4 regions of the Alteromonas sp. 4NS20-0143 genome follow, and region 1 is predicted to be linked to each of the others. Evidence: predicted binding sites of a transcription regulator. Region 1 holds the regulator's gene; each other region holds the start of a gene.
The links. Region 1 encodes sigma-54, which starts transcription at its own class of promoters, with help from an activator protein. Its sites were predicted from a motif close to GTTGGCACGNNNNTNGNNT; they were not measured.

Region 1 (8,419 bases):
CCCAAGGCGGCAAAACAACCACAGCCGACCAACTCGCCGTTGAAGCTCTCAATGTTATGGAGAGTTTTAAAATAAGTGCACTCATGGTGCTTGACGATAATGACCATCCAGTCGGCGCGTTTAATATGCATATGCTATTAAAAGCAGGAGTGCTGTAAATGAACAAGAAACCAGATATGACAACCACGCTGTACACCGAACTCAATACGGACCTATTTGATGCACTAGCCAATATTAAACTGTTGGTGTGTGATGTTGACGGTGTTTTTTCAGACGGACGGATTTATCTTGGAAATAACGGTGAGGAATTAAAAGCCTTTCACACTCGCGACGGGTACGGCGTTAAAGCACTTGTCAGTCATAACATTGATGTTGCGGTGATTACCGGTAGACGCTCAGCCATCGTTGAAAACAGAATGAAGGCGTTACATGTAGCGCATATTATTCAAGGCGAAGAGAACAAGTTCGACGCGTTAAAACAGCTTATGGACCGCCTTGAACTATCACCTGAACACGTTGCCGTTGTTGGTGATGATATGCCTGATACCGGCATGTTTAAACATGCGAGCGTTAAAATAGCCGTTGCCGACGCACACCCCTTCGTCGTAAAACAAGCAAATTGGATCACAACCCTACCGGGCGGTTTTGGGGCAGTGAGAGAGATAAGTGACACGATTTTGCAGGCGCAAGGCGTAAGCAATGACATTTTCGGGGCCAGCGTGTGAATCAATTTGGTTTCAACCGACTTGGCGTCAGTATTTCAGCGCTATTTATTTTAGCCATGCTGATGTACATTCCTACCTGGATGGAAGAAGACCCAGTATTAGAAACGTCTGAAGGACTGGATGCATTAAAGCCTGCTTATAAAGCTAAAAACTTAACCACAACCCTTTATAACAATGAAGGGCAACTGAATCATAAAGTGTTCGCTTCTTCCATGGAGCATTACGACCAGCTTGGCTTTGTTTCTTTCGACCGGCCGAACTACACTCTCTATACGAATGATGCAGGTTCACCTTGGGTCGTGACAGCGCAAGAGGGAACCTTGTATAACAATGAATTAATACAATTAGAAAACAATGTGACAATTGAAAACCAAAGTCAGGACGACTTTGTGAAGTCAATTACCACTGAATACATTCAAATTAATTTGGATAACAAGCAGATGACGTCAGATCAACCCGTAGAAATACGCGGCATGCAATATGTTATTCAAAGTAACGGATTCAACGCAAACCTGCGCACCCAAAAATATGAGCTTATCGACCATGTACAAACTACGTATTCTCCTAGCAACTAGTGCGCTGCTAGTGCTTTGCACTAGCCCGGCATTAGGCAATGAAAATGATTTTACGCTGCCTATCGAGATTGGCTCTAACTCTCAGTTCATTGATGGTAAAAATAAGACAGCGCTATATAAAGATAACGTACTTATTACCCAAGGCTCGCTTACTATCGAGGCTGACGAAGTTGAAGTTATTGCATCCCAAGGAAGCGGCCGAGAGATTTTTGTTGCTCGTGGAAACCCAGCCAGCTATTCGCAAGAGCTTGAAGACGGTAACCCTGTTTCTGCAAGGGCGAACGAGATACGCTATGAAGTGGCTAAGCGTACTATTTCCCTTACCGGAAACGCAGAACTAAAACAGGACACCAGCCAAGTTAAAGGCAACAGCATTACTTTTGATATGATCACAGAACAACTGCTAGCCACAGGCGGCGCTGGTGATGCTAGTGGGCGCGTTACTACCGTATTTACGCCTGAGTCTATTCGCAAAGCGAAAGACGAGAGCAGCGAGGATAATGACGGTAGCAACGGTGACGGCAACAATGGTAACGGCGACAACGACGGTAAAGGCGAGCAGTAACAATGGCAACTCTTAGTGCAAAGAACCTTGCTAAAGCATATAAATCACGACAGGTAGTGGTTGATGTTAGCCTGTCAGTCTCTACCGGGCAAATTGTCGGGTTATTGGGGCCTAACGGCGCGGGAAAAACCACGACCTTTTATATGATTGTAGGGTTGGTTCCCTCAGACAAAGGCCAAATATCTATTGATGATAATGAATTAACTCATCAGCCTATGCATGAGCGTGCAAGAGGCGGTATTGGCTATTTACCACAGGAAGCGTCCATCTTTCGAAAGCTAACTGTGCATGAAAATATTATGGCGATTTTACAAACCAGAAAGGATTTAAATTCACAGCAGCAGGAAGAAGAAGCCGATGCGCTACTTGATGAATTTAATATCAACCATATACGTAATAGTATGGGTATGAGTCTTTCCGGTGGAGAACGTCGCCGAGTAGAGATAGCACGAGCATTAGCAGCAAAACCTGAATTTATTTTGCTTGATGAACCTTTTGCTGGTGTTGATCCCATATCAGTTAATGATATAAAGAAGATAATACAGCACTTGCGCGACAGAGGGTTGGGTATACTCATTACCGACCACAACGTGCGGGAAACATTGGATGTCTGTGAAAAGGCGTACATCGTAAGTCATGGTGAACTTATTGCGCAAGGAACGGCGGAACAGGTTTTAAGTAATCAAAAAGTAAGGGATGTATACCTAGGCGAACAATTCAGGCTATAGTTATTGTGTGTAACCTAATTGTCATTTTTCATAAGCGCTCAGGTATATTCACTCAAGAGCATTAAAATAAGATATAGATGAAACCATCTTTACAGTTAAAATTTAGTCAACAACTAACGATGACTCCACAGCTGCAACAGGCAATCAAGCTGCTGCAGCTGTCTACACTCGATCTTCAACAGGAGATTCAAGAGGCCCTCGACTCAAACCCTCTACTAGAAGTAGAAGAAGGTAATGACGAGCCTCAGGCAGAAAAAAACAACATGGACAATGACGATAGCCAAATCGAAGCTACCGCGTCAGCGTCCAGCGACACTCTAGAGTCGGGTGATGCTCTAGAAAAGAACGACTTACCCGATGAACTGCCAATTGATAGCACCTGGGACGAATATTACTCAGCCTCTTCAGCACCTGCGCCTGGCCCGTCAAATAACGATGATGACCACGTTTTCCAAGGCGAAACCACTGACGACATTCAAACTCACCTGCTTTGGCAAATGCGTTTAACCCCTTTTTCTGATGTTGACAGAGCTATCGCCGTTGCCATTATCGACTCGATTGACGAGTCAGGTTATTTAACCGCTACGCTAGATGAGATATTAGAAGCGGTAAACTTCGAAGATATCGAAACCGAAAATATTGAAGAAGAAATCGAATTAGATGAAGTTGAGTGTGTACTGAAACGCATTCAGATGTTTGACCCTATCGGCTCTGGCTCTCGCTCTCCGCAAGAGTGTCTGTTGGTGCAACTGCGCCAGTTTGCTGACGACACACCTTGGTTAGATGAAGCAAGAAGACTGATTGAGGACTACTCAGACCTTCTCAGTAGCAAAGATTATAGAACCCTCATGCGTAAAAGCCGTTTGAAGGAAGATGAACTTCGCGAGGCCATGCGTTTACTTCAAACCTTGAATCCTCGCCCAGGTAGTGCTTTAGTTACTAAAGAGCCTGAGTACGTTATTCCAGATGTATCGGTGGCGAAGAAGAACGGTCGCTGGACTGTTGAACTCAACCCCGACAGCTTGCCTAAGCTTGGTGTAAATCAGCAATACGCAGCAATGAGTCGAAAAGCGAAAAACAGCAGTGACTCTCAGTTCATTCGTTCTCATATGCAAGAAGCTAAATGGTTTATAAAGAGTTTAGAGTCTAGAAACGATACTTTAATGAAAGTGGCTAACTGTATCGTTCAACAGCAAATGGGATTTTTTGAGCACGGACCAGAAATGATGAAACCAATGGTGCTCAATGATGTCGCAGAAATGGTGGATATGCACGAATCCACAATATCGCGAGTAACGACTCAGAAGTATATGCATACGCCGCGCGGTATTTACGAATTGAAGTATTTCTTTTCTAGCCATGTGGCAACTGAGTCTGGCGGCGAGTGTTCGTCAACGGCCATTCGTGCATTAATAAAGAAATTGGTAGCAGCAGAAACGCCAAGCAAACCATTAAGCGATAGCAAAATTGCTTTATTGTTGGCAGAGCAAGGCATAAAAGTCGCTCGGCGGACAATAGCAAAATACCGGGAGTCTTTATCGATACCCCCGTCTAACCAACGCAAAAGCCTTATCTAAAGGCGTTATATTAAAAGGAAGACGAAATATGCAAATCAACCTAACTGGTCATCATGTGGAAATCACCGATTCTTTGCGTAATTATGTCGATACGAAGTTTAGTAAACTTGAGCGTCACTTTGATCACATTTCTAATGTGCATGTCATCCTGAACGTAGAAAAAATAAACCAAAAAGCAGAAGCTACGATGCACTTAAGTGGTGCCGAAGTATTTGCATCCTCAGAAAATACCGATATGTATGCGGCGATTGACAGCATGGTTGATAAACTCGACAGGCAGGTGATCAAGCATAAGGAAAAACTGAAAAAGCATTAATAGATAATTAAGCATGGATATTAAAGCCATCGTAAGCCTGGACCGCACCGAGTGTGCGGTTCAGTGCAATAGCAAGAAGCGAATATTAGAAATCATTTCCGATATTGCTGCCCAAGACAATGCCAGCATTGACCAAGTCACCGTGTTGAATAGTCTTCTATCTAGAGAGCGGATGGGCAGTACAGGAATAGGTAACGGTATAGCGCTCCCTCATGGTCGTTTAGCGGGTTTAGAACACGTTATGGCCATTATTGTAACCTGCATTCCAGCGATTAACTTTGACGCCCTCGATGAAAAACCTGTCGATATATTTTTTGCACTGCTTGTGCCTGAAGAACAGACAGAGGGACATTTACAAACGTTAGCGACAGTGGCTGGTAAGCTCAGCGACAAAGACACTGTCAAAGCGATACGAAGAGCCAAAACCAACGAAGATATTGTTTCAGCACTTGGCATGTAAAGACAGTTTCAAAAGATACATTGACGTTTTCGTCATTTTTTTGTTTAGGGAGAAATATCGGTGAAGCTGATCATTATCAGTGGTCGTTCAGGCTCAGGAAAGTCGGTGGCATTAAGAGCACTGGAAGATTTGGGCTACTATTGTGTCGATAACATTCCCGTCAATTTGCTACCAACGCTCACCCATACTGTTGTGGATGAATACGATCAAGTAGCGGTGAGTATCGACGTACGCAATTTACCAAAGAATCCTAACGATTTGGTAGAAATATTAGACTACCTTCCCTCCTCTTGGTCGATGACGATTGTTTACATTGACGCCAGTGACGACGTGTTAGTAAAGCGCTTTAGTGAAACTAGACGTTTACACCCTTTAGCAAAATTAAATAAATCGCTCTCTGAGGCCATAAAGGCAGAATCAACGTTGCTTGGGCCTATTGTTGAGCGTGCTGACCTCTACTTAGACACAGATAAGCTCACTATACATCAGCTGGCCGAAATTATTCGCGAGCGGATTTTAGGTAAAAAGAGTTCTCGTTTGGTATTGGTGTTTGAATCTTTTGGCTTTAAGCACGGCATACCGAAAGACGCCGACTATGTATTTGACGCTCGTTTCTTACCGAACCCTCACTGGGAGCCTGATTTGCGGCATTTGACGGGTTTAGATGCACCTGTAGAAGTATTTCTTGGCTCACAACCTGTGGTAACTAAGTTTGTATGGCAAATCCAAAATTTAATTACTACATGGCTGCCTCATCTCGAGCGAAATAATAGAAGTTATGTCACGGTAGCCATTGGTTGTACGGGTGGTCAGCACCGGTCTGTCTATATTGCGCAGACGTTGTCAAAAACATTCGGTGAAATTCATCCGGATGTGCAGATACGCCACAGAGAGCTAAATTAACCACTCGCAATAATAAAAAAGAGCGTAAATACTAGTGACTATTGAGAAAACACTCACCATCGTCAATAAACTTGGCCTTCATGCAAGAGCGGCAACCCAACTGGTGCAGCTTGCTAATCAGTTTGATGCCAAAATAATTCTTGAAAAAGGCGATAAACAGGCCGACGCAAGCAGTGTGCTTGGATTGATGATGCTTGAAAGCCATCAAGGTGAGCAGGTTAACGTGATTGTTGAAGGCGATGATGCAGAGGACGCCTTAGCTGCTATTGAAACACTCATTGAAGGACGCTTTAACGAAGACGAGTAACCTCGTAGGCCCTCCCATAGGCCAGCTCTCCTCTGGCCACTGGCTAAGCGTTTATATAACGTCTTATATAAGCGCTTATGTACGCTCTTATGTAAACGCTTATATCACTGATGATATAACTGCCGACAAGACAGCCAACATAACCGCTGACACGTAAAAACTCATTCTAAAACAATGTATTTATCATGACACTGCTAGGGTAAATACGCTATTCTATAAGCTCAATCTATTTGGTCATTGTCTACGGCGTGAAATACGCTTTCTTTGGGCACACTCTTGGTTAGGAATTGCTTTTCATGGCAGAAGCTCTCGTTTCTAAATATGTACAAACTCAATTGCGAACGCTCAACAATGCGCTGAGTAACGGCCAGTTTGTGTCGGTTAGAAAGCTCCTTCTTGAACTTCCGCCTTCCGACGTAGCCCACATTTTAGAGTCTAGCCCTAGCCGCACTCGTGACGAGCTATGGGAGTTGATTGACGGCGACTTTCACGGCGATATTTTAGAAGAACTGTCCGACGATGTTCGCAACGGCATAATTACTAAAATGCTGCCTGCAAACGTGGTGGACGCTCTTGAGGAAATGGACACCGATGACTTGGCAGAGACCCTAAGCAGCCTGCCAGAAACTGTCCTCCTCGACATCCTAGACTCCATGGACGCACAAGACCGACTGCGCGCCGAACAAGCACTATCTTATGGTGAAGAAACTGCCGGCTTCATCATGAATACCGACACTATCACCTTGCGTCCCGACGTTACTATTGATGTGGTGTTGCGTTATATCCGCCTCAAGGGCGAGTTGCCAGAAAACACCGATACCTTTTATGTGGTCAATCGCACCGATAACCTCGTGGGTATTGTACCAGTAACACGGCTTTTAACCGCAGACACTAGCGACACAGTCTCTGATGTGATGGATGAAGAGTCAGAAGCCATTCCGGTTAACATGCCAGACGATGAAGTAGCGAGCCTATTTGAACGCTATAACTGGCTCTCGGCACCTGTTGTTGATGAAAATAATCGCCTCGTCGGGCGAATCACTATTGATGACGTGGTTGATATTATTCGCGAAGACGCCGAACACTCCATGATGAGTATGGCGGGTCTAGACGACGATGAAGATACCTTTGCCCCTGTTATGCAAAGTACCAAGAGACGTTCAGTGTGGCTAGCGGTTAACCTAGCCACGGCATTGATGGCAGCTATGGTGAGCGACTTATTTGAAGCCACATTAAGCGCTTTAGCTGTACTCGCTATTTTAAACACCATTGTACCAAGCATGGGTGGTGTGGCAGGTAACCAAACCCTGACTCTTGTTATACGCGGTATGGCATTAGGCCACGTCAATGCAAACAACTCCCGCTGGCTGATCAGTAAAGAGATTGCCATTGGTGTGCTAAACGGCGTCATTTGGGCGGTATTAATAGCCTCTGTCATCGCACTGTGGAAACAAGACTATATGCTAGGTGTCATCATTGCATTTGCTATGCTTGTTAATATGATTGCGGCTGCATTAGCCGGCGCAACGCTGCCTATGATAATGAAGCGGCTAAAGATAGACCCTGCACTAGCGGGAAGTGTCATTTTAACCACCATCACAGACGTGGTGGGTATTTTTGCATTCCTAGGCACCGCCACATTGTTTTTGGTATAGCGGTAGCAGTAAATTTTCAATCATTCAGGGGGTATCTTTGTGAAGCACATAATATTAGCCGTTGGTTTACTTATTCCCTTCTTAGTAGCCGCTGGAAACGTTAATTACACGTCAACGTCTATCCACATTGATGGTTTATCAGAAGATGCTTGGAATAAAGCCACATGGCACGATATGCCCCATTTAATGGATGGAACGCTTCCCACATCAGATAACGACTTTAAAGGCCGCTATCGATTATTGTGGGATGAAAACTATCTGTATTTGCAGGCGAGTATCAGCGATGATGTTCTGATTGACACTCACCCTAACCCAACTAAGAAATATTGGGATGATGATGCGCTAGAGGTATTTATAGACAGCGATGCTTCTGGTGGGAATCACCAATTTAACCATACCGCATTTGCCTACCATATAGGTCTTGATAACCAAGCCGCCGATTATGGGCCTGACCAAAAACCGCATTTGTATACAGAGCATCTAATTAGCCATTGGCAACGACAAACATCAGCGCCTTATAACATCATCTGGGAAGTGGCGATTAAACTCTTTCCCAATAGTTATCAAGAAAATGGTAACAACACTCCATTAGTGTTGGATGAACATCG
Region 2 (6,618 bases), on a different contig from region 1:
TCTTTCTCAAAACAGCGTCAGGCTTGTCGTAGCATCAAGGTTCGCAACACGTACACTAAAGACTGCCAGATGTGATCTTGACGCCTTTTTAATGAAAGAGAAATTTTTGTCCACGTTATTGTTCATGAGTATGCGCCTCTATTGTTAAGATCAAACCGAGTATGATAAGTGCTATTAGAGCAACCTATACAATATACGTAGCTTTAACTATGAATAAAGATGACCTTATTTCTTTTTTTGTATGAGCAAGGTTCATGCTCTACTGGGCCCGCTGAAAGTATTTGTTACAAAAAGACATAAATAACTAATTTATTTAAGGCTACACATTTATAAATGTGAGGAGCCTATAAATATGCTCTTCGGATAGTAAAATTATTAGCCGCTAGACAGGGAAGTGGTATGAGTAAGCAATCAAACGTAGACATTACTTCGCTTATAGAAAATACATTGCGCTTCGCCGTGTATTGGATGTTACAACCTACCTTAATTGCCATTTCACTGTATTTAGCCGACACGAAAGCGTCTATAGATGCTCATAGCCTATTTATCGTCGTTGCATTCTGTCTGCTTACACTATTTGAGAACATTATTCCCGCCAGAAAGGATTGGCGAAAAAGTTTCAGAGAAAACGTCGCGCTGTTTGGTTTTGTATTTGTTGCGGGAGCTGCTTATGCCGCTGTTGAAGCTTTATACGAAGCTTCACTCTTTCAATGGATGACAAGTATCAGCGAAACATGGCAAGTAGACATTTGGCCTTCACACTGGCCTGTAGTCATGCAGGTACTGCTTATCTTTTCTGCATTTGAATTTGTTAACTATTGGTATCATAGGGCGTCTCACCGATGGGGATGGCTTTGGCGACTTTCAGGCCACGGTGCGCATCACGCGTTTAAAAAACTGAGTAGTATGAATTCACTAGCAAATCACCCGATAGAAGCTTTTTTTCTTATACTGCCAAGAGCGATTGTTGGATTTCTCTTAGGTGGAGAGTCGGTGGGTGCAGCTTTTGTTTCTCTCACGGCAGTAACAGCTTTACTTGCACACAGTAATTTAAGACTGAATTCAGTCATAGTTGGCTGGTTTTTTACGATTAACAGCTTCCATATTCATCATCACTCTCAAGTTATCAACGAAAGTAATACTAACTATGGTTGCGTGTGTATAATTTGGGCCCGGTTGTTTGGCACGTTTCACGATGCGGATACCAAAGACACCGAAATTGGCAATGTTCAGCCTAGTTATAAAAACATATTCACCCTGCCATTCAAGCAATAGGAGACTTTTTATAACTGGTGTAGGTCATTAAACCGCATTCAATAACAGACACGCTAAACCATAAAATGAATAGTCGTGTGTAAATCTAGGAAAACTTAGCTCTGCAAATGGCGGTGTATCCGCCATTAATGATTACGCAGAGCATCAATTAACTCGCCTTTACTCATGTTAGAGCGCCCGTCAATGCCAACTTCTTTGGCTTTTTGATAGAGCGCATCTTTAGTGCGATCTTCGTACCTGTTGGCTTTGCCACCATCTTTAGACGGCGTTTGTTCACTATTTGCTTGGGCATTTGCGATACGCGCCGACTTTTCTTTGCTATAGCCTTCGTCGCGAAGGGCTTCATAAGTATCGTCGTTTTTTATTTGGTTACCGTGGTTTTTAGCCATTTTAAACTCCTTTTTAAAAGGTGAATGAAGCTATGATGTTTGTAGTATTTCATACTTGGTATTTGCAAAGTCGGTTTAGGTTTAGATCGCTAACTAGCAATAACGCTGCACCGCAATGTAAAGACTTAACACGCCGCGAGGCCGAGACCTCATGCTAAAGGACGATATGATCTGCTGAGCAATTTAGCTATCTTGCTTTATACTAAAGCTTACCCAAATTATTTGATGCCGTTCGCTTTGGCGTCTACCCTGTGGACAGACAAGGCACGCAACACGATTATATTTGAATATACTTTCGGGTATGATAAATATTAACGCCCTTAAGAATAGAGGGCCATAGCAGCCGCAGAGGTAGTTTAAAACGATATGATTCAAGGATTATCACTGCCCCTATTCGTGACCTCCACCATTTGCTTGTTACTAAGCTTTTTCTTTGTACTGCTTTACCACCGCTTAACTTCTCGCCATGAAGAGTCGGTCAAATACTACTTAATTTTCTCGATTGCGGCATTGGTCAGCGGTATTTTCTTTGGTGCATTTGCGGTCATGCTCAATTCCGGTGATAACCTTACTTATCTTAGTATTTCAAACCGGATTACGGTGGTTGCGGCTATGTTTACCACGGTCTTAAGTCTGCATTTCTATCTGGCGTTCTTTGAGTTTGAAGCCCCAGCGTCTTTAAAATGGTGTTATGGCATTTGCGCCGCTTTCTCAGTAGCCACGGTAATACCGGGTTCGCTATTTCTCGACAATGCCTTTTATGCGACATCCTCTTATTACACAGGCCTCGCGTTCGGGCCACTGTTTGAGCTTTGGGGAGTGTGGATTTTAGTATTGGCGGTGTATTGCATTTTTATACTTTTTAGGGTGTTTTTACGACAGCGCAGAAGGCAACTACAGACACAAGAAAAGGAGCAAAAAGATAGCAATACCAGCACCGTTTTACTATTGCTTCTTGCCAATACAATTTGGATGGTAACTGGTGTGTGCGACATGCTAACAGGTGTTCAAGTTGCTGATTTACCGCCGCTTACATGGATTGGTTCATTTTTAGTGACATCGACCATTGCGTGGGCGCTGGTGTTGCACATCGATGACCTTTATGAAGAACGACGATTACTAAGCGATCGTTTAATGTACGATCATTTGACCCAGGCATTTTCTCGCAGTTACCTAGAAATACGCCTCACCGAAGCCGTAAATTTAATGCTAAGGGGAGAGCTTAAATGGTTATCAGTGTGCGTGTTCGATGTGGACAATTTTAAAACTATTAACGATCAATATGGTCATGCTAGTGGTGATGCGCTACTGACACGAATGACCAGTATTATTAAGGAAAATATTCGACAGTCTGATTGCATTGCGCGGTTGGGAGGTGATGAGTTCGTTATTTTATTTACCGAGACACAAAACGAAAATCACGCTCCTGCTATTGTTGAGCGCATTCGTGCACATGTGGCTAATACACAGTTTGGTGAAGGCGATAATGCCTTCAATGCCTCTTGTTCATTTGGTATTGTCAGCGTTACGCCCGATCAGTTAACGATGAACGACTTGCCCAATCAAATGCTATCAAGCGCAGATGAGGCCTTATACAGCGCCAAACACAAAGGCAAGAACGCCGTTGGTATGGCCACGCTAAGTGACTTGTCTTAGTCAGTTGATAGAGCCCGCTGGGTCCAAAAAGCTGATTCGCGATTAAACCCCTTCCATTCAGATAAAAATTCGTGCACCAAAGGTTAACACGGCCTAATCACACGAGCAGGATTTCCGCCAATGATCACGTTATCACCAAAGGATTTGGTTACCACAGCACCTGATGCAACCACCACATTATTTCCAAGCGTTACACCGGGGTTTATTACAGCCATTCCACCTACCCAGCAATTGTCGCCAAGCGTGATTGGTTTTGCGAATTCAATGCCGGTGGCACGCTGCACTGGGTCTATTGGATGTGTTGCAGTATAAAGACCAACTTGTGGTGCTAGCATGCAGTTATCGCCAATGGTGACCTTGGCGGCGTCTAAAATAACGCAATTGAAATTGGCGTAAAAATTCTCACCCACAACAATGTTTTCACCATAGTCACATTTAAACGTAGACTCGATGTAAAGGCGCTTTCCCGTTTCGGCGAACAGAGTTTTAAGTAACTGTGTGCGCTTTTTATGTTCAGTCTGACATGTGCTATTGAGTATATCTAACTGCTTACGGCAGTCTTTACGACGTGCCGTAAGGTGTTTATCTGAAGGAAAATAAAGATCGCCTGCGAGCATTTTTTCTTGTTCGGTCATGTAAATTTAGCGCCTATCTATTATAAAAGGTTCGGTAAACGATTATTTAGCGTCGGCGTAGCTTACAATAACCTTTCCTTTGATGTCTTGATTTTCAATCTTAAGATCAACCGGTCGCTCTAATATTACAGACCCGTGCAATGTCACGTTAGACCCTATGGTAAGTGTGGGCATGTGGTCATCCTCGTCTATCCACTTGCTGTCGCTGCTTTTATAAACGATGTTGCCGAAAATAACGCTGTCGCCTTCAATATCAATGTCGCCGTTAACAGTAGCTAGGTCTTTTTCGATTGTTACGTCGGTAATATGAATGTCGCCATTTACCGTTTGTATATTTCCGCCTATTTCACCATGAGAATCAAACGATATGTCGCCGTTCACCGTTTCTACATCTTGCGTGACAGTGACATGAGATGCGGCGAAAATATCACCGTTTACCACGTCAACTCTTCTCGCTGTTACGTGACTTTCCATGTCTAAATTACCGTTTACTATGCTGATGTCCTCAGCACTGCCGTGATCATCAATATCCACGTTACCATTGATTGATGAAATATCACCGGCATGCTTACCGCTCTTTATATCAACGTTGCCAAGCATAGTACTCACGTCGTTTCCATCCATAGCACTAGCGTTACCCACATGAATAACACAGCCGCTTAACAAGGTTGTACTAACTACAATCATGGCACCGGCGATAAAAGACTTTTTCATTTTCGTTCCTTTAAGAATCTATAATTTTATATTGAAAGCGAGAAAATTTGTGGCGTAACGCGGTACAAGATTATGTAAGTATTACGTCTTTATTCTCTCACTATTACTTAAATGTTGCGTAGCAGGTATTTAGCCAGTATGCAGACTAGCTAGCTGTTGCTACGTAGTATGTTGTTATCATGTAATGTGCCAAGTCGTAAAAGCGTTAATAAACATGGGCTTATGAAATATCGGGCTGCTGTGTAGTACAATGTTTTCGTAGGTTTGATTATTAAGTCACTGAAAAAGCTAAATTATGATTTTTTTCGCTATTTGTGATGGTGATGTGTGCAGCAGAAGATGTGCGCTTATTCAAGGTTTAAGCACGAAGCTAAACAGAACGTTCAGATAAGGTATGCATAAAGTAAGCGGCCGAGCTGCACTGTGCACCGTTTAAAAAGCGACAAAGTGTAGCTGCCTAGCAAGTAAATATGTTTTAAGCGTACGTTTGCTGATAAAAGGTCTGTAGTTTGCATAGCTTGTAGGTAGAAAGTTGAAGCAGAGGAAAGGATGGTGAGCGTTGAGGCTATTTCAATCAACTGGTCTCCTAAGCGGTCAACGTTTTTTATTTAAAAGGAAATTGCATGCAAGATAAGCAGTATCAGCTACACAGAGCTAAGCGTCAGGCATTGGCATGTTTACTGTTTGCGGCGGGTGTTTTTGTGATCACTATTCTCACTCAAAAATATCAGCCTGATATTGCTCAAACTTGGTGGCTAGGGCTTATCAAAATGGCAAGTGAAGCAGCCTTAGTCGGCGGGCTAGCCGATTGGTTTGCCGTCACTGCGTTGTTCAAACCTATTCCTTCATCTTACCCAATTCCACACACCAATATTGTGGCGAACAATAAAAACGCTATTGCGAATAACCTCTCTGAATTCGTAAAAGAAAAGTTTTTTAATCCTCATGCAATTGAAAAGCTGATAAGCGATAGTAACCCTGCGCAAGGTGCTGGCCGGTGGTTAGAGACTCCACAGAATGCGCAAAAGCTAAGCCGTTTTTTATGTGATGCGCTAAGCGGAATGTTAAGAGTATTAGACGATAAACCGGTTAAAGCCTTTATTGCTAAAACAGTGGAGAAAGGGCTGAAAAATCTCGATTTAAACCAGTTAATCGCTACCTCATTAGGAGCAGTAACGAAAGAGCGCCAACACCAAGTCATGCTCGATAGGCTTCTCGGTAAGTTAGCGGGGTTACTCAGTCAACCAGACACGCAAGAATACATTGCTGATACGCTGGTGATATGGCTTAAGACTGAATACAGCAGACTTGAGAAAATTTTACCTTCTAGTTGGATAAGCGAACAGGGCGCGTTAATCGCGGTAAAGGCTGTATCCTCTATTTTAGAAGATATCTATCAAGATGAAGATCATCCAATCAGGCATGCATTTGACGAGCAGGTCAATGAGTTCTTACACGACCTGCAGCACAGCCCTGATATGGAGCAAAAGGTAAACGGATTTAGGGAAAAGGTTATCAACGACCCTGCGCTAAAGAATTACCTTCACAACTCGTGGCAACGGTTTAACCTGTGGCTGTTAAAATCACTTGAAGAAAACGAGGGTAAAGCAGAGCAAAAGGTTGCAGGGTTATTACAGGATTTAGGGGCTTCTTTGCGAAATGATAGCCAATTATCCCATTCATTCAATCAGCATATCGGTGAGGCTGCAAAATACATGGCGCCTGAGGTAGCAGAGTTTCTTACCCGGCATATTAGAGACACGATCAATAGTTGGGATGAAGAAGACATGGCAGCGCAAGTAGAGTTGAATATAGGGAGAGACCTTCAAAAAGTGCGTATCAATGGCACCATTGTGGGTGGGGGAATTGGCGCAATACTGTTTGGCATAGAGATGCTTATTGGTTTGTGAGTATCTGCAATGATACTGAGTTGGTGAGAGTTGGTGAGA
Region 3 (8,419 bases), on a different contig from region 1:
CTCAAGTAGAGGTAATTAAACCAAGTCCATTACTAGATAAGATTGAAGATGCTATCGGCGATAACGGAGCAGCTCGTCTTGATGTATGGATGAGCCACGGCGACAAAGTGTCTGCTATTCCTGCTGGTTTCGAGACCATCGCCCAGACTGCGTCTTGCCCTCATGCGGCTATGTATAACGAAGAAAAACAGTTCTACGGTGTACAGTTTCACCCAGAAGTTACCCACACTCGCCAGGGCATGCGATTATTAACGCATTTCGTCATGGACGTGTGTAAGTGTGAAAAGCTATGGACTGCGGGTGCGATAATTGAAGATGCGATTGAGCGCATTAAGCAAAAAGTCGGCGATGATGAGGTCATACTCGGTCTTTCTGGTGGCGTAGACTCCTCGGTGACGGCCATGCTTTTACATCGCGCTATTGGCAAAAACCTTACCTGCGTATTTGTTGACAACGGGCTGTTGCGATTAAACGAAGCCGACCAAGTTATGGAGATGTTTGGCGACCACTTTGGTTTAAATATCATTCGTATCGATGCTGAAGAAAGATTCTTAGCGCGCCTTGAAGGTATTGAAGATCCAGAGCTTAAACGCAAAGCCATTGGCAACGAATTTGTTCGCGTTTTTGATGAAGAAGCCGGCAAGCTTGCTAATGCTAAATGGTTAGCTCAGGGCACTATCTATCCTGATGTAATCGAATCTGCAGGCTCGGCCACGGGCAAAGCCCACGTTATTAAGTCTCACCACAACGTAGGCGGTCTCCCAGACGATATGGCGCTCGGGCTTGTTGAGCCATTGCGTGAATTATTTAAAGATGAAGTGCGCAAAATTGGTCTTGAGCTTGGCCTGCCTTACGACATGCTATATCGTCATCCTTTCCCTGGGCCAGGTTTAGGGGTTCGTGTACTTGGTGAAATTAAGAAAGAGTACTGCGATCTCTTGCGTCGTGCCGATGCTATCTTTATTGAAGAGCTATACGCCGCAGACTTATACCAAAAAGTGAGCCAAGCATTCACCGTATTCTTACCGGTACGCTCTGTAGGCGTTATGGGCGATGCGCGTAAATACGACTGGGTAGTTAGCCTTCGCGCTGTTGAGACTATCGACTTTATGACGGCGCATTGGGCACACCTGCCTTACGACTTCCTAGGTAAAGTGTCTAACCGTATTATCAACGAAGTAGACGGTATCTCTCGTGTGGTATACGACATTTCAGGTAAACCACCTGCTACTATTGAGTGGGAATAAAAACACCCCGCATAACCCATTGATCAATATGGGTATTTCATATCAATAAAAAGGCCTTACAACTATGCAAGGCCTTGATTAACAAGGCTTCTGGCTTTTATATGCTTAGCATCTTTACAAACAATTGTTGCTATTGCAGACCATAAAAGCCATGCCCAATTCCAAAACCAGTTCAAAAAGTAAAAGCCGTAAGTCCAATCCAACTTATATCACCGAACGCCACGAAGTCTTAGATGGTGAAGCTATAGTGCTGCGCACCAAACAAAGCAAAGACGTCTGGCAATTTCGTATGCGTGTTCGTGGTGAAGGTGCCTACTATCGTGAGTCATTGCGCACAAAGCATTTGGGAACTGCCATAGCCCGAGCCAAGAACAAATGGGCTGACATCACAGCAATGGTTAATGCTGGTAAAAAAGTATTCAGTATCACCGTTTCTGAGATGGTTCAGATTTACCTAGACCATCGGCAACGGCATGTTGAACTTGGCTTACGCTGTGCCTTTTTCGTTATAATCATTCAATTTAGTAAAAATACTCCCAACTATGATGGGTTGAGTAAGCGAGGAATGGTCAGATCAGTAATTTTAGGGGAATAGAACACCTGTTCGCCATGATGTGTCAGTTTTTTTTACAGATTTAATTTTTTCGTTAATATATATAATAAATATCAATCGCTTAAGCTTTGGCTTGTTTTTTGCGATTTTATTGGAAAAGCGGTTTCATGAATGTAAGCAGGAGTTTTAAATGAAAGGTAAACTTGGACTTGTATTGAAGTCTGCCATAATGTTCACAACTATATTGAGCGGTACAAACGCAACTGCTGGTCTGATTTTCGACGCAGAAATCAGCGCTAATTTAGTGCGCCCCCTTGAAGGCACTGGTTCGGTATTCTATAGCCAAAGCAATAATCTGCCTGCTGCACCTTCTGCAAGTGGTTTTGGTGATGTTAATAATAGCCTTGGGCAGGACGATCCGAACGGCTACGGTGGAGGTACTACCGGCAGTCAAACCTATGGTGCCGGCGTTTCCTGGGGTGAGGGTTCAGCAGTAAGTTCTGTTGGTTCGCCTTTCACATTTACGCTAGGTGGTGGTGTTGATGGTACCGCGTGGGGTGGTGCAAACACCAACGCAAGTCTTCTTCTCGACCTCACCGGAACGCCCATTGGGTCAAGCGTCGGTGGTTTAGCCAATGCTGCAGTTGGAGGTTATGCCTATGACGGTTCAGACACAGCTGGCGTAGATGGGAAGTACACGTTTAATGTGGAATTCACGATCAATGCATTACTCTCCGGTGTCGCAGGCTCAATTTTTGATGGCGCTGTAGGAATTCAAGTCGATGTATTTAATTTCACGACTGGCGACTTGCTGTCAGGTCTTCATAATCCTCGAGTCAGTGGAACAGGCATTAACGGCACAGTTGATATGACTGAAGAAGCTCGCATCGATCAACTGGGTGATGCTTGGACTTTTTCTCTATCAGCCGAAGATATTCTTGCCAACGGTGGTTCAATTAGTGGAAACTACATTGCTGAATTCGATTTTGTTATACCAAATGACCCTATTACTGCAAATAGCATCTTTCTTACTATTGATACCTTTGCTGTCGGTGAAGCTACACATGTTTCAGAGCCCTCAGTGTTTGCATTACTTGGGCTAGGCTTGATAGGTATGGCAGTTCGCCGCAAACGAGTTCTTAAATAAACGTTGTTTGTTCGCTATTTAAAGGCTACTCACTTCAAATGAGTAGCCTTTTTGATTTTCGACTCAGCACAACAACTAAATCCATTTCATCATCTGCATGTAGATAAGTGTTCTCTATATGCATGACCGATGTACCAGCAATTCGAGCTATGTCTTGATACTTGGCACCAGACCTAACCCGTTCAGTAATTCCAAAATGTCGAAGGGAGTAAAACGTTAAGTTGTCATCTTTGTAATCAGGCAATCCCATAAGCAACATCAGCTCCCGCCAACACGAGTACATCTGCCGTTGAGTTAGCATACCGCCATCAACTGAGAACACGTAATCATCACCCATCCGATGAGCATTCGCCATCGGATTTTTTTATGAATTTTAAAACAGCTTTAGACACCGCGTTTAATGCCAGTACTCAGTTTCACTCATTTGACAAGCTTTCAGCTTTCTTAGACCCAACTATCATTGATGAAGCTTTTGTTGATGCAGGTGTGGCAACGGTCAGAAAGCGTCGCTTACCGCTTGAATCGGTGATGTGGTGTGTCATGGGAATGAGCCTTTTTAGACAGGAATCTGTGTGGAATATTGCCACTAAGATGGATATCGCACTCCCCGGTAAAGCCCCCCTTATTGCGCCAAGCGCAATGGTTCAGGCGCGACAGCGCCTAGGAACCGAGGCTGTAGAACAATCCTTTAAAAAGATGGCTAAACATTGGTATCAACAACATGAATTCGAAACATGGAACGGACTGAATTTGCTCGGAGTAGATGGTGTCGTTTGGCGAACGGCAGATACCGCTGAAAACCTCGATAAGTATGGCTCTGGCAGTACTCAACATGGTGATACTGCATTTCCTCAGATTCGCATGGTCTGCCAAATGGAACTGACAAGCCACCAACTCATCAGCAGTGCGTTTGATAAATACAAATCGAATGAGATGGTGCTAGCAGAGCAGCTGATTAGCGATACGCCTAATCATTCACTGACCATGTTTGACCGTGGCTTTTATTCCTTAGGCTTACTTCATCAGTGGCAAAACGCTGGAAAAGAAAGGCACTGGATGATACCCGCCAGAAAAGGGCTTCAGTTTGAAGTATTAGAAAGTTATAGCCGTGTAGATAAACGGGTTAAACTGACAACTACACCTCAAGCGAGAAAGAAGTTCCCTGGGCTTCCAGACGAAGTTGAGGCGCGGCTGGTGACGAAGAAAATAAAAGGGAAAGAGTGCCGAATTCTGACCTCGCTTACCGATGTAATGCGCTACCCCAGTGAAGACATTGTAGACTTATACACCCATCGCTGGGAGATTGAGTTAGGGTATCGCGAAATGAAACAAACGCTACTGAACAGTGAATATACGCTTAGGAGCAAGCGTCCTGACATGGTTGAACAAGAGTTATGGGGATTACTGCTTGCCTATAACTTGATAAGAGTGGCAATGACCGAAGCCGCAACGCGCAAAGGCATCTGGCCAAATCAGCTCAGCTTCAGCGGATGCTCAAGCGCGGTCGTGGCATTCCTACTAACGACAGTGCTCACTAGCCCTGGAAAACTGCCCGTGTTGTATGAAAACCTCATCAACCAATTGACTTACTACGAGCTTCCAACAAGGCGAGAAGACAGGTTATACCCTCGGTGCGTCAAACCCAAACCTAGCAAGTACCCTACTAAAAAGAAAAATGCCAGTCAGCTTAACTGACTGGCATTACCCACGTGGCTCTTTTTTATTTCTACCGCATCTTTCTTTTTAATCTCAATTCTTTTTAATCTCAACTATATTTACGCAAGCGAAAGTTTATAGACTGTGCTGGTTTTCGCTTTAGATTTTTAGGTACTTATTTTTAAGACAATGCGCTTTCATAATAAGTAATAGGTATAAAGTGCAAGTAATAAGTATACCCTGCTATACCTTTGGCGTAACGCAACTGTCATAAAAATATCATCTAATAGTGCTGTTAATCTTTAAGTTAAAGGTCATGTCGTGTTCAAGTACACAAGTATAAGCCGTTTGGTTATTACCCCCGTCCTCGCCAGTTTCTTTCTCCTTGTTTTACTCAACGGTGCGTCAATTTTAAAGTCATTCACACTACTGAATGCTTTTGATGAACTTGAAAATACGCTGGTTCAGTCTGAGCGCGACGTTAACGATGTGCTAAGTACCTTTAAAACTCAGGTACAAGAGTGGAAGAATGTGCTACTTCGAGGCCATGACAAAGCCGATAGAGAAAAGTATTGGAAGCGGTTTAAGCAGCGCGAAAGTGACATTCAAGCAAAGTTTAGTGCCATGCTGCAAAATGATGTAATCAGTAATGAAGCAAAAGCAGAGATTCGCCAGTTTCAAAAAGCACATGGCATTATGGCAACCAAATACCGCGAAGGGTACGACGCTTTTGTCAATTCAGGCTTCGATCCTAAAGTCGGTGATAGTTATGTACGAGGAATCGATAGAGAACCCGCCAAACTTCTAGGCAGTATTGCTGATGACATAGCACTACAGTCGGCCACGGCGATAGAGGAACTCAAGCAAAGTACGCGTAACATGCTGTGGCTTATTCTTCTTGCCGCCATTGTGCTGTCAATATTGTCGTTAAGCTATGTTATCGCAAGGCTACGTTCACAGGTGATCAACCCTACCAAAGAGGTTGCTAAATGCATCTCTAACCTGGCTAACAGCGATTATGACTACGCCCTCACATATACCAGCGACCACGAATTGGGTGTACTGGCGAATTCAGCAAGGGCCTTGCAACAGAAACTCAACGTATCGGTAGGGCAATTAAAAGATGCCGAGAAGGAAATGAGCGGCGCATTTACGTCCCTTGCCAGTGTCAGTGACCTCATTATGCAAGGGGCCAATGAGCAAAGAGACACGTCTCGTTCATTGGACACTAGCACGGATAAATTAAAGGGCATTGTGCAAAATCTGGTAGCAATCACTGATCAGGTAGCGGTAGCCACCAACAATTCAGAACAAAATGTAGCAAGTTGCTACACCACATTCGAAAAAGCCAACGTTGGGTTTAGGCAACTTGCGCAAACCGTTACAGCATCAAGTGACATTGTGACTGAGCTTCAATCTCGCAGTACTAACATTTTAAAAGTAGTGAATGTGATCAATGAAATAGCAGACCAAACTAATTTATTAGCACTTAATGCTGCCATTGAAGCTGCGCGGGCCGGAGAGCACGGTAGAGGTTTTGCTGTGGTTGCTGATGAAGTAAGAGCGTTAGCGGCGAAAACGCAACAGTCCACCAGAGAGATTAACGATATTCTAAGCAGCTTCGAGTCAGAGGCAATGAGTGCGGTAACCGCCATGAATACTGGTAAACAGCTATCCGATACCAACGCCGCTGAGGCGGAATCGGCCCTCGAACGACTAAATACCGTTGTGAGAGACATTCAGGAGACAGCCAGTGTTGTGGTAGCGCTTAATGAAGCCGCTGATGAGCAAGAGGCGGTGCTAGGGCAAGTTGAATCCATTATTGGTAGTGTGGTGACTTCTGCCGAGCGCTATCACGAGCTCGCCCAGCGTGACGATATGTCTCGCTCTATGAAAAATATGTCATACAACGTTGAAAAGGTGGTGAACAGTTTGACCCGCTAAGCCTGCTTTGACAGTATTCACTGAGGAGGCATTGGCTTCCTCTGCCACTAATGCTGTTTATAAGGTTGTTGCGACTTCATGATACCCCTAGTATTTCACCCCATCTATAGCCAACTCTCTCTGCCAGACCGGCATCGGTTTCCAATCGAGAAATACGTGGGAATTAGAGATGAGTTAATTGCTCGAGGAGTGAGCCCATCACGTTTTAGCACCCCAACGCCAGTGACTAACGAAGAGTTAATACGCTTCTATTCACCTGAATATGTGGAGCAACTCACCACAGGTACCCTTGATAAAAAGGCGATGCGAAGAATAGGCTTCCCTTGGTCTGAGCAACTGATAGAGCGCACGCGCACCGCAGTGGCCGGAACAATCCAAACTGCTAATCTTGCCATAGAGACCGGCAAAGCCTTAAATTTGACCGGCGGCTATCATCACGCTTTTGCCGATTTCGGATCGGGTTTTTGCCTATTCAACGATTTGTATTTGGCAGCCAAGGCGATGCAATCTCACGAGGGCATTGATAACGTACTTATTATCGATTTAGATGTGCACCAAGGTGACGGCACCGCTAAGCTGGCCGAAAACGATGACGACATTTTTACACTCTCTCTTCATGGTGAAAAGAATTTTCCCCATAGAAAGCAGGTATCCAACATTGATATTGGCCTCCCTAAAGCGGCCGAGGACGATGAATATCTCACCACGTTGGAGCAGGCTATAACACTCGCTTTTCGCCAATTTCAGCCCGATGCCATCATTTACGATGCTGGCGTAGATGTGCATGTAAATGATGATTTGGGGCTATTAAATATTTCTACAAAGGGTGTGTATCACAGAGATAAAACTATTTTCGACTTGGCAGAGAGGGAGGGGCTCCCAATTGCTGCGGTAATCGGAGGGGGATATCAACGGGACATTGCGGCGCTTGTTGATGTGCACATACAACTGTATCGCGCCGCGGGTGTTGTTGAATAGCGGTTTCCAGCTTTACTGCAAGTAATGTAAAACCTTATTTGCAGTTGCCAATAGACCTTAAAGGAACGTTACTTGGAAGCCTATGCCAATACGCTCTTGTGAGCGATTGTAGTCTATCAGTGAGTCGCCATAGCCGTTGAAATATTGCACTAACAGCTCATAGCGGTCTGAAATAGGGTAGGTCATATCCAGTTGAAAGCTGCCTCTATTCTCATCAAAGTCTAAGTTATTTCGAACAAGAGCGAGCATCTTAAACGCGCCAATCTTTCTGCCATAGCCAAGCTCGAAGCGGCCGTAAAAGTCTTCGATATCTGGGTTGTCATCACCACTGGCATCTAATGGATCGTCTTTTTCATCTTCTGGCACGCGATACCATGTTTTTAAGTAATAAATATCGTCATTATCGCTAAATGTAATTGAGGCAAATATGCGGTTCCAACTGCGAGAGCGAAGCCCGCTCTGGCCATTAGACATATGATTGAAGCCTAATTGAAAGGTATTAAATTTGTAGCCTAATACGGAGTAGTCACCGGTTTTCTGCCAAAAAATTTCTGGTTCGTAGTTGGTTTCACGAAATGGTTTAGACACTTCACTATTATAGAGTTGCCAAAACGAGGTAAGCGTAAAACCAAAATACAGTCCGTCAAAACCCGTGTCCTCAAGATATAAAGGCAGCTTCATGCTCAACTGAAATTTTGCCTCTTTACTGTCTACGTTTTCCTCCGTTAACTCCTCATTACCCGCGGAGTTTGGGTTTTTTACATACGTAAAAGGAAGTAGATAGTTTTGACGATGCTGAGTAATAGCAAACACATTATCGAGGGCTTCTTTATCACCTGCTATTCTATTATCCAGCGCACTTTCTGTTGTGGTATCTCGTTTGATGATATCAAT
Region 4 (8,419 bases), on a different contig from region 1:
TAAAGATTCTCCAAGGCGCAAAACTGCGTGTATGGGTAGTCTTTTTCAATAGGCTTTAACGCACGCTCCCACTTTTCATTTGATTCCAGGGTGACTACAAAGTCGGGCTTTTTATTGTTGATATGGTCGATAAGTTTTTGATAATTGCTGTTAGGCATAAAAACGTTACTGGAAAGAATGCTTATCGTACGCTGCTTTTGCGGGTTTCTTTCCCAGTGTACTTCTTTGCGATAAAGCCCAGTGTAAGGAAAAATCCAAATAGCCTGATACAGTAAACTTATGCCTAACCCTGCGACAAGTGCAGCATGCAGCCAAAAAGGCAGTGAAAGATCGTTATAGCAGAGTAGGGTGATAAGTACCGCAGTAATTAACACCGCGAGTTGTAACCTTGGAAATTCCCAGACCCTTACTAGCCAATGAGACGATGGCAGTAAAGGTGCAGCGCTAACTGCTATAAAAAATACCGAAAGTGATACAAGAAAAATGTCCATTAAATATCCATATTAACTGTTTAAGACTCACATAGGCTTAAGGCTGAGGTAAGCTATGTCTGTTCTATGCAAAGTGATGCAACTTGTGCAAGTGCTCAACCGCACATGCTAAATGCGTGCCTTTGAGTGTGAACATCCGCAAAAAATGCGTTTGGTTAAATTACTCTACTGGGTTCATCTTACCAGTACAACTGTGATAAACCCTATAACCACACTGACTAATGTCGAAAACATCTTATCTCTATGAACAGATCCTTCGGCGACTTGATGTACTAAGAACTCTAATACCTCAGTGCAATATTCAGAATTCAACCTGTACACCCAACACTCATCTATATTGAAGGATATGCTTCGCTATATAGGCGCTTGAGTTCGCTATATAAGCGCTTATATAGCTGCTTGAGATAAATAGGTGAGTTTATCAACTCAGCATTAATCTAAATGAGAATCAGTAAAAATTGCTTGAAAGTAAGCAAACTTTGCAAATATATCGTTCCTATTTGTAATTGGATTTAAATAAAGCCATATATAACAAGTGCTTACTGCGTTGGCATGAACTTAGCAACATATCTTGTGAGTTTCAACAAAGGAGAAATGTTATGAAACGTACAATACTATCTATTATTGTTGCTACATCATTGTCTACTGCTGCTGTTGCAGGTGATATGAATTCAGATAGCCAAACAGATAACGCATGGGAAAAAGGTGCCAAAGACGCATGGATTGATGGCAAAGCGGAAGCTACGCTGCTGTTCAATGGTAACCTAGATTCTTTTGATATTAATACCGACGTAAAAAACGGAGACGTTATTTTAACCGGTAAAGTCGATAACTCAGTGGACAAAAAGCTCGCTGAAGAGTTAGTTGCTAATATCGACGGCGTCATGTCAGTAGATAATAAGCTTACAATTATCGAAGACTCTGACATGGATTCAATGACCTCAGATATGTCTGACGACGTTGAAGACGGCGTCGATGAAGGTACAAGCGAATTGACTGATGCGAAAATCGCCACAGTAATTAAGACTCGTTTGCTGATGGACTCTGATATTTCAGGTTTTGACATCGACGTAGACGTTGAAGACGGCAATGTTGTGCTTACGGGCACCGTAGACTCTGATGCTGAGGAAGACTTAGCGGTAGAGATTGCGAAAAACGCCTCTGACGTGAAGAACGTTGAAAACAATCTCAAGGTTGTAACAAAAACAGCGATGAACTAATTACTTAGTTATATTGATAAAAAAGGGGCTTGCGCCCCTTTTTTGTGCTAATTATTTAGCTATTTAGCTATTTAGCTATTTGGCAAAATACTCATTCATTGCCGATTTCTTAAGGCCGCTTATTCAAAACGGGCGTTAAGCTTGTTTCTCTAGAGTTAATCTTTCTAGTTATTCAACATCTACAATTTTAAGTGTATTCGTCGCACCGACTTTTTCCATTTCATCGCCGTAGGTCAAAATAATACTATCACCGCTCTCCACTAAGCCTTTTTCTTTTAAACAAGCTACAACGTCGTGCTTAAGTTTGCCTGGCTCGCTGTTAGACGAGTCGAAAAATACTGGCTTAACACCGCGATAGAGGGCCATTGCGTTCAGCGTGCCCTCATGACGAGACATGGCGATAATTGGCAGTGATGTAGTAATTCGAGACATTAATTTCGGCGTGGTTCCGCTTTCTGTCAATCCTACAATTGCTTTTACGCTTGGCAAGTGATTCGCAGCATAAACCGCAGATAGCGCTATAGACTCACTCGTCGATGAAAACTGCTGATCCATGCGATGTTTGGAAATTTTTACGCTAGGGTGAGTTTCAGCTCCCTCGCAAACACGTGCCATAGCTTGAACAGTCTCAATAGGAAAACTTCCCGCCGCTGTCTCAGCTGATAGCATAACTGCATCTGTACCATCTAATACGGCGTTAGCCACATCCATAACTTCTGCACGAGTAGGCATAGGGCTATCAATCATAGACTCCATCATTTGAGTCGCTGTGATAACCACTTTATTGAGCTGACGTGAGCGAGCAATAAGTTTCTTCTGAACCCCAACGAGTTCTGCATCGCCAATTTCAACACCCAAATCACCACGGGCAACCATGACAGCGTCAGAGGCGCTAATAATATCGGTAATGGCGTCGTCAGTCGCAACGGTTTCTGCGCGCTCTACTTTTGCGCAAATTTTTGCATAGCAGCCGGCTGCTTCAGCAAGTTCGCGAGCGTAATTAAGATCAGCGCCGCTGCGTGGGAATGATACGGCAAGGTAGTCTACGCCAATGAGCGCTGCCGTTTTTATATCTTGCTTATCTTTTTCTGTTAAGGCCTCAGCTGACAAACCACCGCCCTGGCGGTTAATGCCTTTATTATTAGACAGCTTGCCGCCAACGGTAACTTCTGTAATTACCTTTCGACCTTCTACACCCGTTACCTTTAACTGTATGCGTCCATCGTCCAGTAATAGAATATCGCCAGCAGACACATCATCAGGTAGTGCTTTATAATCTATGCCTACGTGATCAACTGTGCCTTCATCTCGCTCAAGTTCAGCGTCTAATACAAACTTTGCACCAATCTGTAATTTAACGGCGCCTTCTTGGAATCGGGCAACGCGAATTTTAGGTCCCTGCAAATCACCGAGTATTGCCACATATTTACCCAGGCTTCTCGCCGCTTCACGAACACGTTTTGCGCGCTCAATGTGGTCTTCTGCTTGTCCGTGAGAAAAGTTCATGCGGACCGTGTTTGCTCCGGCAGCAATAAGTTCTTTAATTTTTTCAAGTGAATCGGTTGAGGGGCCTAATGTGGCAAGAATTTTGGTTCTTCTGGTCATGGGATTCCGTCGCTGCTTCTTTTATAGAAAAGATGGGTAAAGCTGATCTTTCAACACAATGAGCGCTGTAATCGCTTTACGTAATTTTATTACAGAATAGTAGAGTATTTTGACAAAAATGTGAATGGAAGAAAGAAAAACTCCCCACTGGCTTGACCAGTTGTCGTTAACTTTCCTCTATTTTGCGAGAAACAGATTAATAATCGCGGTAACGTTTGAGTATAGGTTACTGACGCTTACACGCAAGCGTCAGTCATGTATAAGTAAAAGAGAAGGGCATGGAAAATAATTGATAGAGAAAAGAGCGAAGAAAGAGGCGTAACCCCTAGCCATCCCTTTTTTCGTAACGAGAACCACGCAGTGTATCTTTCACCCGTTTTAGATTTTCTCTGAATTTATTACCACGGCGAAGCGTAAATCCGGTAGCAAGCACATCGATGAGGGTCAGCTGTGCAATGCGCGATGCCATTGGCATGTACATGTCGGTGTCTTCAGGTACTTCTAGCGATAATACGTAGCTGCACTCCTGCGCCAGTGGGCTATCAGCTGATGTTATGCCAACAACGGTGGCGTCGTTCATTCGCGATATCTGCGCAATTTCTACCAAGCTTTTAGTGCGACCTGTGTGACTTATCAGCACCACAACGTCCCCAGCCGAGCAATTCATACAGCTCATTCGCTGCATCAAAATATCTTCAAAGTAAACAACGGGCACGTTAAACCTGAAAAACTTGTTTAACGCATCGTGAGCTACAGAGGCCGATGCACCAAGACCAAAGAAAGAAATCTTCTGTGCTTGAGTAAGCAAATCAACAACGCGATTGACCACATTGACATCTATCGACTGTCTCGCTACTTCTAAAGAAGCCATTGTCGATTCAAAGATTTTGTTGGTATATTCGTCTGGGCTGTCGTTCTCGTCAACATGACGGTTCACGTAGGGCGTACCGTTTGCGAGACTTTGCGCCAAATGGAGTTTAAAGTCCGGAAAGCCTTTAGTATCTAGTCTGCGGCAAAATCGATTCACAGTTGGCTCGCTGACATCCGACATTTTAGCTAAGGTTGCTATACTTGAATGGATGGCAGTTTGAGGATTAGCAAGTATAATCTCAGCAACTTTCTTTTCTGATTTGCTAAACGCAGCTTTGTTTTGAGTTATTTTTTCTAAAATGTTCATACAGATACGGCAAGTAATTGGCTCGGTTTATTGTAAGGTACACCCTAATAGTACCCAATGTGAAAGCTGTGACAAGAAAAATGTAATTTTTTAACATTTTTTGTACTGTAAATGGTAATAGACAGGGGTCTATATCATCGAAAAGTAAAGAATCTCATCGTATAGTTTGTAGAAGTTGTAATTTTACTACATTTGGTGTTAACTATACGGTAATAATAGTCGTTAGTGTTGTAAATAAAGAACCAACACGGCACTTAAAACCACATTTAAAAGGTCGACGAATATGGTAATGGATAATTCCTACGAACCCTGTGATTTTGTACTCTTCGGTACACTTGGGGATCTTTCACGACGCAAGCTGTTGCCATCACTTTATCAGCTTGAAAAAGCGAATTTAATGCACCCTGAAACCACTATTGTGGGTGTTGCTCGCCATGATATGTCTTTGGAAGATTACATTGAAGAAGTGCATACAAACTTAGTCAAGTTTGGCGAAAAAGAGCTGTGTGAAGCGACATGGGAAAGAATGCGCGCTCGCCTTCATTACGCGTGTGTTGATATGAAAAATGTCGACAGCTACTGTGTGCTAGACGACCATGTAGACCCATCTCGTACCATGGTGTGTTATTTAGCAACACCGCCTGCTATTTATGGTGATATCTGTCGTGGTTTGCACAGCTGCAAAATTATTGATTCAAGCGTACGCGTTGTACTTGAAAAGCCAATTGGTCATGATCTTGAGTCGTCGAAAATAATCAACGAACAAGTTGCAGAGTACTTCGACGAGAAGCAGATTTACCGCATTGACCACTATCTTGGTAAAGAAACAGTACTTAACCTAGTGTCGTTGCGTTTTGCAAATTCAATATTCGCCACAAACTGGGATCATAACTGTATAGACCATGTGCAAATCTCAGTGGCTGAGTCTGTGGGTATTGAAGGCCGTTGGGGTTACTTTGATGACGCCGGTCAAATGCGTGATATGGTGCAAAATCATTTGCTGCAGATATTGAGCTTAGTGGCCATGGAGCCACCAACAACACTAGACGCAGACAGCATTCGTGACGAAAAACTTAAGGTGCTTAAGGCGCTTCGTCCGATCAATGCCACTAACATCAGTGAGAGTATTGTTCGCGGTCAGTACACATCCGGTTTTGTGAAAGGTGAAGAAGTACCTGGATACCTTGAAGAAGATGATGCCAACACTCAAAGTAAAACTGAAACGTTTGTTGCTATCAAAGCTGAAATAGATAACTGGCGCTGGGCAGGTGTTCCATTTTATTTGCGCACCGGTAAGCGCATGCCAAATAAGGTGAGTGAAGTTGTTATTTACTTCAAACGACAGCCTCACAACTTGTTCGGCGACAGCTTCAAGAACTTACCACCGAATAAATTAGTCATCCGTCTACAGCCAGATGAAGGCGTAGAAATTACCGTAATGAACAAAGTGCCGGGTTTGACTAACTCGGGCTCTATGGACCTTCAAAAGTCGAAGCTTAACCTAAGCTTTTCAGAAGCGTTTGCAGATGAGCGCATTCCCGATGCCTACGAAAAGCTATTGCTAGAAGTTATGCTGGGTAATCAGGCGCTGTTTGTTCGTCGCGATGAAATTGAGCAAGCGTGGACGTGGGTCGATTCAATACTCGATGCGTGGAAGTCATCAAATGAGCCTCCAGAGCCTTATCAGGCAGGTACCTGGGGCCCAGTAGACTCCATTGGTCTGTTAGCGCGTGAAAATCGCAGCTGGTACGAAAGCAAAACGGTAAAGAAGAAATAATATGGCACTCACTACATTATCATTCGACAACCCAGATGCGCTTACCAGCGCGTTTGCTGAAGATTTAGTTAGTATCCTTAAAACAGGTATTAAAACCCGTGGCCGTGCGTCGCTTATTGTTAGCGGTGGTCGCACGCCGTTAGCGTTGTTCAAGCAGTTGAGCGACACCGACCTTGAGTGGGATAAAGTAGACGTTACTCTTGCTGACGAACGTTGGGTAAATGAAGACCACGACGCCAGTAACACCAGTTTAGTAAAAAATAACCTTATTCAAAATAAGGCCGCAGCCGCACGCTTTGTTGAATTAAAAAGCGATGTAGAAGATGCAAACGAAGGTGTGAATGTTGCCGAGCGTAATTTAGCCAGCATGTCTCAGCCTTTCGATGCACTTATTTTGGGGATGGGGGAAGACGGTCATACTGCATCGCTTTTCCCATGTTCAGAACAGGTTAACGACGGCCTTGATATGAGCAGCGGGCGAACCTGTATCGCTGTTCAACCTACAACAGCACCTCATCAACGTATTTCACTAACGTTACCCGCTTTACTCAATAGCAGAAATATTTTCTTGCACCTTACCGGTGAGAAGAAAAAACAAGTGCTACTCGACGCTATTGAAAACGCCACCGAAGCGCAAAAGCCCATCACAGCCGTTGTCAATAGAGCGCCGGTTACCTTGATGTGGGCGCCATAGGAGACAAGAAATGAACCCAAAAATTGCCGAAGTCACGCAACGCATTATTGAGCGTAGCAAAGAAACGCGTAAAGCGTATTTAGAGAAAATAGAAAAGGCTCGTCGCCAAGGCCCACATCGCGGTGTGTTATCTTGCGGTAACCTTGCCCACGGTTTTGCCGCATGCGGCACAGAAGAAAAGGGCGACTTGCGTTCAATGACGAAAGCAAACGTTGCTATTATTTCTTCATACAATGACATGCTTTCAGCGCATCAGCCTTACGAGTCTTATCCCGCTATTATCAAAGAAGCGATAAAAGAAGTGGGCAGTGTGGCCCAGTTCGCCGGTGGTGTGCCTGCTATGTGTGATGGTGTAACTCAAGGTCAGTCTGGTATGGACCTGAGCCTAATGAGCCGTGACAACATTGCACAAGGTGCAGCAATAGCGCTTTCCCATAATATGTTTGATAGTGCCATGATGCTGGGTATCTGTGACAAAATTGTCCCTGGATTACTCATGGGTGCATTAACCTTCGGCCACCTACCAACGGTATTCGTTCCTGCAGGACCAATGCCTTCTGGATTGCCGAATAAAGAAAAAGCACGAGTTCGCCAAGAATTCGCGGAAGGTAAAGTGGGCCGTGACGCGCTGTTAGAAGCTGAATCACAGTCTTACCACTCGGCAGGAACGTGTACGTTCTACGGAACAGCAAACTCTAACCAGCTTGTGGTAGAAATGATGGGGCTGCATTTACCGGGCTCTTCATTTGTTAACCCAGGAACGCCTTTGCGTGAAGCGCTAACCAAAGCCGCTGCAGTGCAAGCAACTCGGTTGACTGATTTAGGCGACAACTACACGCCAATTGGCCATATTGTCGATGCTAAAGCTATTGTTAACGGCCTCGTGGGCTTGTTAGCCACAGGCGGTTCAACAAACCACACCATGCACTTAATTGCGGTAGCTCGCTCAGCTGGCTATATCGTTAATTGGGATGACTTCTCAGACATCTCTAACGCAGTGCCGTTAATGACGCGTATTTACCCTAACGGTTCAGCCGATATTAACCACTTTGTAGCTGCTGGCGGTATGTCATTGCTAATGAAGCAGTTGCTTGACGCTGGTTTACTGCACAATGATGTTAAGACAATTTGTGGCGAAGGCTTAGACTTCTACACCAAAGAGCCAAAACTTGTTGACGGTGAATTAGAATGGCGCGACGGTCCAACTGAATCACTTGATAAAGAAGTACTGGCAACCGTTGAAAAACCGTTTAAACCAGACGGTGGATTAAGTGTACTTGACGGTAATTTAGGCCGTGGCGTTATTAAAACGTCTGCTTTACGCACGCCACACTGCACACTGAAAGCGCCGGCAGTGGTATTTGAAGATCAGTTCGAATTAGACGCAGCATTTAAAGCGGGTAAATTAGACCAAGACTGTATCGTGGTTGTTCGCTTCCAAGGTCCATCTGCCAT

Region 2: a site for sigma-54 is predicted at 4,845-4,863, ahead of AC27HD_RS11920 (DUF4097 family beta strand repeat-containing protein). Genes of this name have one in related genera too.
Region 3: a site for sigma-54 is predicted at 1,928-1,946, ahead of AC27HD_RS07785 (PEP-CTERM sorting domain-containing protein). Genes of this name have one in related genera too.
Region 4: a site for sigma-54 is predicted at 1,038-1,056, ahead of AC27HD_RS00530 (BON domain-containing protein). Genes of this name have one in related genera too.

The regions. Positions count from the first base shown of each region.
Region 1 is NZ_BAAJLR010000002.1:654,281-662,699, forward strand. It holds gene AC27HD_RS06565 (KpsF/GutQ family sugar-phosphate isomerase) at 1-158, shown strand, start outside; gene kdsC (3-deoxy-manno-octulosonate-8-phosphatase KdsC) at 177-725, shown strand; gene lptC (LPS export ABC transporter periplasmic protein LptC) at 722-1,300, shown strand; gene lptA (lipopolysaccharide transport periplasmic protein LptA) at 1,269-1,865, shown strand; gene lptB (LPS export ABC transporter ATP-binding protein) at 1,868-2,593, shown strand; gene AC27HD_RS06590 (RNA polymerase factor sigma-54) at 2,671-4,170, shown strand; gene hpf (ribosome hibernation promoting factor) at 4,199-4,486, shown strand; gene ptsN (PTS IIA-like nitrogen regulatory protein PtsN) at 4,500-4,946, shown strand; gene rapZ (RNase adapter RapZ) at 5,007-5,849, shown strand; gene AC27HD_RS06610 (HPr family phosphocarrier protein) at 5,884-6,156, shown strand; gene mgtE (magnesium transporter) at 6,453-7,811, shown strand; gene AC27HD_RS06620 (CBM9 family sugar-binding protein) at 7,851-8,419, shown strand, end outside.
Region 2 is NZ_BAAJLR010000005.1:59,987-66,604, forward strand. It holds gene AC27HD_RS11900 (sterol desaturase family protein) at 400-1,275, shown strand; gene AC27HD_RS11905 (DUF7218 family protein) at 1,401-1,664, opposite strand; gene AC27HD_RS11910 (GGDEF domain-containing protein) at 2,031-3,320, shown strand; gene AC27HD_RS11915 (sugar O-acetyltransferase) at 3,404-3,955, opposite strand; gene AC27HD_RS11920 (DUF4097 family beta strand repeat-containing protein) at 3,998-4,669, opposite strand; gene AC27HD_RS11925 (DUF445 domain-containing protein) at 5,293-6,579, shown strand.
Region 3 is NZ_BAAJLR010000003.1:105,726-114,144, reverse strand. It holds gene guaA (glutamine-hydrolyzing GMP synthase) at 1-1,247, shown strand, start outside; gene AC27HD_RS07790 (hypothetical protein) at 1,399-1,842, shown strand; gene AC27HD_RS07785 (PEP-CTERM sorting domain-containing protein) at 1,991-2,947, shown strand; gene AC27HD_RS07780 (hypothetical protein) at 2,982-3,302, opposite strand; gene AC27HD_RS07775 (IS4 family transposase) at 3,314-4,642, shown strand; gene AC27HD_RS07770 (methyl-accepting chemotaxis protein) at 4,925-6,547, shown strand; gene AC27HD_RS07765 (histone deacetylase family protein) at 6,626-7,525, shown strand; gene AC27HD_RS07760 (phospholipase A) at 7,583-8,419, opposite strand, start outside.
Region 4 is NZ_BAAJLR010000001.1:127,998-136,416, forward strand. It holds gene AC27HD_RS00525 (endonuclease/exonuclease/phosphatase family protein) at 1-491, opposite strand, end outside; gene AC27HD_RS00530 (BON domain-containing protein) at 1,091-1,711, shown strand; gene pyk (pyruvate kinase) at 1,880-3,316, opposite strand; gene AC27HD_RS00540 (MurR/RpiR family transcriptional regulator) at 3,642-4,493, opposite strand; gene zwf (glucose-6-phosphate dehydrogenase) at 4,777-6,270, shown strand; gene pgl (6-phosphogluconolactonase) at 6,272-6,964, shown strand; gene edd (phosphogluconate dehydratase) at 6,975-8,419, shown strand, end outside.